Regions from separate parts of the Nonomuraea fastidiosa genome, predicted to be linked through region 1. Evidence: riboswitches for the same ligand, from Rfam matches in the RefSeq annotation. Region 1 holds a riboswitch; the other holds the start of a gene.

Evidence for each region. Region 1 has a riboswitch for glycine ahead of gcvP (aminomethyl-transferring glycine dehydrogenase). Riboswitches for the same ligand answer to the same signal wherever they lie in the genome.
Region 2: another riboswitch for glycine. It lies ahead of gcvT (glycine cleavage system aminomethyltransferase GcvT); the one in region 1 lies ahead of gcvP (aminomethyl-transferring glycine dehydrogenase).

What each region holds. Positions count from the first base shown of each region.
Region 1 covers NZ_CP170570.1:6,829,798-6,834,169, forward strand. The annotation lists gene ACFMQL_RS31230 (FHA domain-containing protein) at 1-4, shown strand, start outside; gene ACFMQL_RS31235 (MerR family transcriptional regulator) at 28-654, shown strand; gene ACFMQL_RS31240 (bifunctional nuclease family protein) at 786-1,256, shown strand; gene ACFMQL_RS31245 (MerR family transcriptional regulator) at 1,404-2,024, shown strand; glycine riboswitch at 2,220-2,316, shown strand; gene gcvP (aminomethyl-transferring glycine dehydrogenase) at 2,496-4,372, shown strand, end outside.
Region 2 covers NZ_CP170570.1:4,705,478-4,709,849, reverse strand. The annotation lists gene ACFMQL_RS21965 (3-oxoacyl-ACP reductase) at 1-751, shown strand, start outside; gene ACFMQL_RS21960 (gamma-glutamyl-gamma-aminobutyrate hydrolase family protein) at 781-1,473, shown strand; glycine riboswitch at 1,539-1,636, shown strand; gene gcvT (glycine cleavage system aminomethyltransferase GcvT) at 1,767-2,852, shown strand; gene gcvH (glycine cleavage system protein GcvH) at 2,849-3,238, shown strand; gene ACFMQL_RS21945 (L-serine ammonia-lyase) at 3,296-4,372, shown strand, end outside.

The DNA of each region.
Region 1 (4,372 bases):
ATGACTTCACAGGCGGCACGCTCGCACATGAGCATCGGGGAGGTGCTCGCGCTCCTGCGGAGCGAGTTCCCCGATGTGACGATCTCCAAGATCAGGTTCTTGGAGGGCGAAGGGCTGATCGAGCCCGAGCGCAGCCCCTCCGGCTTCCGCAAGTTCACCCACCTGCACGTCGAGCAACTGCGCTTCATCCTGACCGAGCAGCGCGACCACTACCTGCCGCTGCGCGTGATCAAGGACAAGATGGCCGAGAGCTTCGGCCGGCCGCGCGCGGTGCAGCAGGCGCAGGAGGTCAAGCTCAGCCGGGCCGAGCTGCTCGAGAGGGCGGGCATCGACGACGAGACGCTCACCGAGCTGGAGGACTACGGCCTGCTGGCCCCGGTGGCCAGGCGCTACGACGAGGAGGCGCTCAAGATCGCCCGCACCGTCGGCGCCCTGGCCCGTTTCGGCCTGCACGCCCGGCATCTGCGGGCGGTCAAGGCGGCGGCCGAGCGCGAGGCCGGGCTGGTCGAGCAGACGGTCGCCCCGATACTCAAGCGGCGCCGCCCTGGAGCCATCGGAGAGGCCGACGAGGTCGCCCGCGAGCTGTCGAATCTTCTGCTCGACCTGCACGCATCCCTTGTGCGCACGGAGGTGCGGTCGGTCCTGGGTCGTTGACGACGAAGCGAGCTGGGAGGCGAGGGCACATTCCGGGCCCACCGGGTGTTACGTTGAATTGCAGGAACCAGTCAGCAGAAGCGATGTTCACAAGCTGTGCCGGGTGACCGGTCAGGAATACGGAGCAGCCCGTGTTGCAGATGGAGGTCGTGGGCGTTCGAGTTGAAATGCCCACAAATCAGCCGATCGTCTTGCTCAAGGAGGCACACGGGGAGCGGTTCCTTCCTATATGGATCGGCATGACCGAAGCCACGGCCATCGCACTGGCCCAGGCTGAGGAGCCGCCGCCGCGGCCGCTCACCCACGATCTCTTCCGAGACGTGCTGAGCGCCCTGGGTGTGGGCCTGCGAGCGGTCAACATCGTCGCCCTGCGCGACGGCATCTTCTTCGCCGACCTGGTGTTCTCCAACGGCGTGGAGGTGAGCGCGCGGCCGTCCGACTCGATCGCGCTCGCCCTGCGTACGGGGGCGCGGATCTTCGCCAGCGAAGAGGTCGTCCAGGAGGCCGGGGTGATCATTCCGGACGACCAGGAGGACGAAGTGGAGAAGTTCAGGGAGTTCCTTGACACGATCACTCCTGAAGACTTCGGCAGGGCGGGGTAGGTATTTCAGTGCATTTACGCTTCACGACGCGCCGAGCCGGATCGTTGACTGAGCATGGTCACGGTCCTACGGTGCAAGTGAAACCCGTGGCCGCCCTTTACGAACCCCCAGATCAGGCCACGGGATGAGAGAAAGCCGGAGGTCCGCGTGGCGGTCAGCAGCGGCGAGGGAAAGACGGCCGGCCAGGAAGATCCGGTGCGGCGCGAGAGCGCGCGGCAGCGTGCCGGAGAGCAGGGACTGCTCTTCGACGAGCAGCCGACGGCGCTGCCGGGTGACATCGGATACCGCGGGCCCACGGCCTGCGCCGCCGCCGGCATCACCTACAGGCAGCTCGACTACTGGGCGCGCACGGGCCTGGTAGAGCCCACGATCAGGGCCGCGCACGGTTCGGGCTCACAGCGGCTCTACAGCTTCCGCGACATCCTGGTGCTCAAGGTCGTCAAACGGCTCCTCGACACCGGGGTGTCGCTGCAACAGATCCGTACGGCCGTCCAGCACCTGCGTGACCGCGGGGTCGCCGACCTCGCCCAGATCACGCTCATGAGCGACGGCGTCAGCGTCTACGAGTGCACCTCGGCCGACGAGGTGATAGACCTCCTCCAGGGCGGGCAGGGCGTGTTCGGCATCGCGCTCGGCCGGGTCTGGCGCGAGGTCGAGGGATCCCTCGCGGAGCTGCCGGGGGAACGAGCGGCGGTCGAGGACACCGTCCCGGCCGACCACCCCGCTGACGAACTGGCCCGCAGGCGGCGCGCCCGCCGCATCGGCTGACCTGATCACTTCCGTACCGCTCGCACCCGGGGGAACGCCGCCCGGGGCGGGGCACGCAGGGGAGCGGAGAGGCGGCACAGCGTCACCACGCCATCAGGCCCTCACCGCCGGACCTGCGGTGAAGTGCGCCCTTCACGCGTGGTGCGGTGCACGGCAATCCCGGCCTAACGTAGTAATCTAGGACAGCAAAGCTGACGACCCCGTGCGGGAGAGTCCCCGGGCACCGTGCCCAGGGCGCCGAAGGAGCAACCCTCCCCGGAATCTCTCAGGCAACCGGTACCGCTCGGGCGAGGCGACTCTGGAAAGCAGGCGCGCCCGCCAGGCGTGTCTCACCGACGGTGCAAGCCCTGCGTCAGGGTGAAGCTCTCAGGTCGTGGCGCCGCGCAACGCGTGGCCCGCGCTGACAGAGGGGGAGATCCGGCACTCGCCCGCGCCCCGGCGCCGGTCTCCGAAAGCCTCGGGAGGCACACCATGACCGATCTGTCAGCTCCGCCGTTCTCGTCCAGGCATATCGGCCCCTCCGAGTCCGAGCAGCAGCGCATGCTCGAGGCCGTGGGCTTCGAGTCCGTCGCCGACCTCGTGGCCGTGGCCGTCCCGGAGTCGATCAGGGCCAAGGACCGGCTCCGGCTGCCCGCCGCGATCGGCGAGGCCGAGGCCATCGCCGAGCTGCGCGCTCTGGCCGGCCGCAACAAGGTCCTCACCTCCATGATCGGCCTGGGCTACTACGACACCGTCACGCCCGCCGTCATCCGCCGCAACCTGCTGGAGAACCCGGGCTGGTACACCGCCTACACGCCGTACCAGCCGGAGATCTCGCAGGGCCGCCTTGAGGCGCTGCTGAACTTCCAGACGGTCGTCTCCGACCTCACCGGCCTGCCCGTCGCCGGCGCGTCCCTGCTCGACGAGGGCACCGCCGCCGCCGAGGCCATGACGCTGGCCCGCCGGGCGGGCAAGTCCAAGAGCAACGTGTTCGTGGTGGACGCCGACGCGCTGCCGCAGACCAAGGCCGTGCTCGCCACCAGGGCCGAGCCGCTCGGCATCACGCTCGTCGAGCACTCGCTCGACGGTGAGCTGCCCGAGTGCTTCGGCGTGCTCGTGCAGTACCCGGGCGCCTCCGGCCGGCTGCGCGACTTCCGCGACGTCGCCGCCGCCGCGCACGACAAGGGCGCGCTCGTCGTGGCCGCCGCCGACCTGCTGGCGCTCACGCTGATCGCCGCCCCCGGCGAGCTGGGCGCCGACATCGCCGTCGGCTCCTCCCAGCGCTTCGGCGTGCCGTTCGGCTTCGGCGGTCCGCACGCGGCCTACATGTCCGTACGCGACGGGCTGCAGCGCCAGCTCCCCGGCCGCCTGGTCGGCGTGTCCGTGGACGCCGACGGCGACCCCGCCTACCGGCTGGCCCTGCAGACCCGCGAGCAGCACATCCGCCGCGAGAAGGCCACCAGCAACATCTGCACCGCCCAGGTGCTGCTGGCCGTCATCGCGAGCATGTACGCCGTCTACCACGGCCCCGAGGGCCTGCGCCGCATCGCCCGCCGCGTGCACCGCCAGGCCAGCGCCCTGGCCGAGAGCCTGAAGGGCGCCGGCATCGAGGTCGTGCACGGCGAGTTCTTCGACACCGTGCTCGCCCGCGTGCCCGGCAGGGCCGCCGAGGTCGTGGCCGCCGCCGCCGAGCGGGGCATCAACCTCTGGCAGGTGGACGCCGACCACGTCTCCGTCGCCTGCGACGAGAAGACCGGCGCCGCCGAGCTGGCCGCCGTACGCGCCGCGTTCGGCGTCACCGGCGACGCGATCGAGCCCGAGCAGGCCCCCGACGCGCTGCCCGCCTCGCTGCTGCGCGAGAGCGACTACCTGACCCACCCGGTCTTCCACCAGCACCGCTCCGAGACCGCGATGCTGCGCTACCTGCGCAAGCTCCAGGACAAGGACATCGCGCTCGACCGCTCGATGATCCCGCTCGGCTCCTGCACGATGAAGCTGAACGCGACCACCGAGATGGAGCCGATCACCTGGCCGGAGTTCGCCGCCATCCACCCGTTCGCGCCCGAGTCGCAGGCCGAGGGCTACCGCGAGCTGATCGGCACGCTGGAGAGCTGGCTCGCCGAGGTGACCGGCTACGACGCCGTCTCCATCCAGCCGAACGCCGGCTCCCAGGGCGAGTTCGCGGGCCTGCTGGCCATCCGCGCCTACCATCGCGCCAACGGCGAGGACCGGCGCGACGTCTGCCTCATCCCGTCGTCCGCTCACGGCACCAACGCCGCCAGCGCCGTCATGGCCGGCATGCGCGTCGTCGTCGTGGCCTGCGACAAGGACGGCAACGTCGACCTCGCCGACCTCGACGCCAAGATCGA
Region 2 (4,372 bases), 2.1 Mb from region 1:
GGATCGGGTGGCGGTCATCACGGGGGCGGCGAGCGGGATCGGGCTGGCCACGGCCCGGCGCTTCGCCGAGGAGGGCGCCAGGGTGGTCTGCGCGGACATCGACGAGGACGCCGGCGCCAAGGCCGCGAGCGAGGTCGGCGGCCTGTTCGTACGGGCCGACGTGACCCGCGAGGACGACGTGATCCGCATGTTCGCCACCGCGCACGAGACATACGGCAGCGTGGACATCGCCTTCAACAACGCCGGCATCTCGCCGCCCGACGACGACTCGATCCTGGAGACCGGCCTGGAGGCCTGGCGGCGGGTCCAGGAGGTGAACCTGACCAGCGTCTACCTGTGCTGCAAGCACGTCATCCCGTACATGCGGCGGCAGGGCAAGGGCTCGATCATCAACACGGCCTCGTTCGTCGCGGTCATGGGGTCGGCGACCTCGCAGATCTCCTACACCGCCTCCAAGGGCGGCGTGCTGGCGCTGTCGCGGGAGCTGGGCGTGCAGTTCGCCAGGGAGGGCATCAGGGTGAACGCGCTGTGCCCCGGCCCGGTGAACACGCCGCTGCTGCAGGAGCTGTTCGCCAAGGACCCGGAGCGGGCGCAGCGGCGGCTGGTGCACGTGCCGATCGGCCGCTTCGCCGAGGCGTCGGAGATCGCGGCGGCGGTGGCGTTCCTGGCCAGCGACGACGCGTCGTTCATCACGGCCAGCGAATTCCTGGTGGACGGCGGCATCTCCGGCGCGTACGTCACACCGCTGTAAGAGGGGGCGCGGGTCTAAGGGGACACGCCATGCGGCGTCCGGTCATCGGCATCACCTGTTACGTCGAGCAGGCCACGTTCACGGTGTGGCGGGACACGCCCGCCGCGCTGCTGCCGCATGCGTACGTGGAGAAGGTGGCGGCGGCGGGCGGGCAGCCGGTCGTGCTGCCGCCGGCCGGTGAGCCCGCCGCGCTCGTGGACCGGCTCGACGGGCTCATCCTGGCGGGCGGCGGCGACATCGACCCGGCCAGGTACGCCGCGACGCCGCACGAGCGCACCGGCTACGTGCGGGAGTTCCGCGACGCGGCCGAGTTCGCGCTGCTGCGCGCCGCGCTCGACGCCGGCCTGCCCTACCTGGGCATCTGCCGGGGTCTCCAGGTGCTGAACGTGCTGCTCGGCGGCAGCCTGCACCAGCACCTTCCGGACGTCGTGGGCCACACCGGCCACTGCCCGGGTCCCGGCCGTTTCGGCGACCTGCCGGTCACGCCCGTGCCCGGCTCGCGGCTGGCCAAGGCCCTGGGTGCGGAGCCGCTGCCGGTCCCCCACTACCACCACCAGGCCGTGGACCGTCTCGCGCCCGGCCTGGCGGTCACCGCGACGGCGGCGGACGGCACGATCGAGGCGGTGGAGCTGGACCGGGACGCCCTCACGATGGCCGTGCAGTGGCACCCGGAGGTGGCGGCCGACCCGAAGCTCTTCGAGGCGCTGGTGGCGGCCTGCTGAACCCTCGCCGGACGGCGAACGCGACAAGACCCCCATAACACCACTAGGCTGGCGGGCATCACCGATGAAACCGTGCGGGAGAGTGCCCTGACAGCCGGTCAGGGCCCCTGAAGGAGCAAGCCCTCCCCGCGAACCTCTCAAGGCAAAGGACCGCACGGCTACGGTGTCTCTGGAAAGCAGGCCCTCGGGGCCTCGCCGAAGGTGAAAGTCCGGCAAAAGTCGGGCGAAGCTCTCAGGCACCGATGACAGAGGGGGAGGATGCTGGCATCCACTCCTGTCCTGAGGTGCGACCAATGTCCCGACCGACACCGCTCCGAGACGTTCACGAGAGCCTCGGCGCCACCCTGACCGACTTCGCCGGCTGGCTCATGCCGCTCCGGTACGGCAGCGAGTCCGCCGAGCACCGCGCCGTCCGCGAGGCGGCCGGGCTGTTCGACCTGTCGCACATGGGCGAGATCTTCGTCACCGGCCCGCAGGCCGCCGAGGCCCTCGACTACGCGCTCGTCGGCCACCTGTCGGCGCTGGCCGTCGGCCGGGCCCGCTACACCATGATCGTCAACGAGCGCGGCGGGGTGCTCGACGACCTCATCGTCTACCGCCTCGGCGACGAGGAGTTCATGGTCGTCGCCAACGCCTCCAACTACGAGAAGGTCGCCGCCGAGCTGACCGGGCGTGCCAAGGCGTACGACGCGGTCGTCGAGGACCGCTCCGACCAGTACGCGCTGATCGCCGTCCAGGGCCCGCGCTCGCAGGAGATCCTGGCCACGCTCACCGACGCCGACCTGGACGGGCTCAAGTACTACGCCGGCCTGCCCGGCACCGTGGACGGCCGCAAGGCCCTCATCGCCCGCACCGGCTACACCGGCGAGGACGGCTTCGAGCTGTTCATCCACAACGCGGACGCCGTCCCGCTCTGGCACGCGCTCACGGCCGCGGGCGAGCCGCACGGGCTCAAGCCGGCGGGCCTGTCCGCCCGTGACACTCTCCGCCTGGAGGCCGGCATGCCGCTGTACGGCAACGAGCTGACCGCGGAGCTGACCCCGTTCGACGCGGGGCTCGGCAGGGTGGTGAAATTCGACAAGCCCGGTGACTTCGTCGGCCGGTCCGCGCTGGAGGCGGTCAAGGACGACCAGCCCAGGCGCAGGCTCGTCGGCCTGGTCGCGCGGGGCCGCCGGGTGCCGCGCCACGGTTACCCGGTGACCCGAGACGGCGCGGTCGTCGGCGAGGTCACCAGCGGTGCGCCTTCCCAGACTCTGGGCAAGCCCATCGCGATGGCCTACGTGGACAGCGGCGCCGATTCTGGCCTGGCTGTGGACATCCGGGGCAGCCATGAACCTGTGGACCTGGTCGAGCTGCCCTTTTACAGGAGGAACAAGTGAGCAACATCCCTGACGACCTGAGCTACACCAAGGAGCACGAGTGGGTGCGCGGCGTCGAGGACAGCGTCACCGTGACCGTCGGCATCACGGACTTCGCCGCCGAATCCCTTGGTGACGTCGTCTATGTGCAGCTCCCGGAGGTCGGCAGCAACGTCGAGCCGGGTGACTCCGTCGGCGAGGTGGAGTCGACCAAATCCGTGAACGAGGTCTACACGCCGGTCGGCGGCGAGATCGTCGAGGTGAACCAGGCGGTCGTGGACGACCCGAGCCTGGTCAACAGCGACCCGTACGGCGAGGGCTGGATGTTCAAGGTCCGCGTGGAGGGCGACCCCGAGGACCTGCTCTCGCCTGAGGAGTACGCCGCGCTCACCGCGGGCGACTCCTGACCCACCCGCCGGGGCCCGCGCGGCCGGGCCCCGGCCCTTCATGAAAGGCGCACATCAATGGCGATCAGCGTCTTCGACCTGTTCAAGATCGGCATCGGCCCGTCGAGCTCGCACACCGGCGGCCCGATGGCCGCCGCGCACAAGTTCGCCCGCGGCCTGCACCAGGACGGCCTGCTCGACCAGGTGGCCCGCGTGGAGGTCATCCTGTACGGCTCGCTGGGCCTGACCGGCAAGGGCCACGGCAGCGACAAGGCCGTCCTGCTCGGCCTGTCGGGCGACAAGCCCGAGCTGGTCGACGTGGACACCGTGGACGCCCGCATCGCCGCCATGCGCGAGTCGGGCACCGTCACGCTCTTCGGCGTCCGCGAGATCCCCTTCGTCGTCGGCGAGCACCTCGTCTTCGAACGCAAGATCACGCTGCCCGAGCACCCCAACGGCATGCGCTTCACCGCCTGGTCGGAGTCGGGCGAGCGGCTGCGGGAGAAGGTCTACTTCTCCGTCGGCGGCGGCTTCGTGGTGGACGAGCAGGCCACCGGCGCCGACCGCATCAAGCCGGACGACACCGTGCTGCCGTACCCGTTCAGCACCGCCGAGGAGCTGCTCAAGCACTGCTCGGCCACCGGCCTGTCGATCTCCGCGCTGATGCTGGAGAACGAGAAGGCGTTCGGCCGCACCGAGGACGAGATCAGAAGCGGCCTGATGAACCTCTGGCGGGTCATGTCGGAGTGCGTCGCGCGCGGCATCTCCAAGGAGGGCGTGCTGCCCGGCGGGCTGAAGGTCAAGCGCCGGGCCAACCAGCTCCACCGCCGCCTGCAGTCAGAGCCGCCGGAGAAGGACCCGTTGCAGGCGATGGACTGGGTGACGCTGTTCGCGCTGGCCGTCAACGAGGAGAACGCGGCCGGCGGCAGGATCGTCACTGCCCCCACCAACGGCGCCGCCGGCATCATCCCGGCCGTGCTCACCTACTACACCCGCTTCGTCCCCCACGCCGACGACGACGGCGTCATCCGTTTCCTGCTGACGGCGGGCGCGATCGGGGTGCTGTTCAAGCAGAACGCCTCGATCTCCGGCGCCGAGGTGGGCTGCCAGGGCGAGGTCGGCTCGGCCTGCTCGATGGCCGCCGCCGGGCTCACC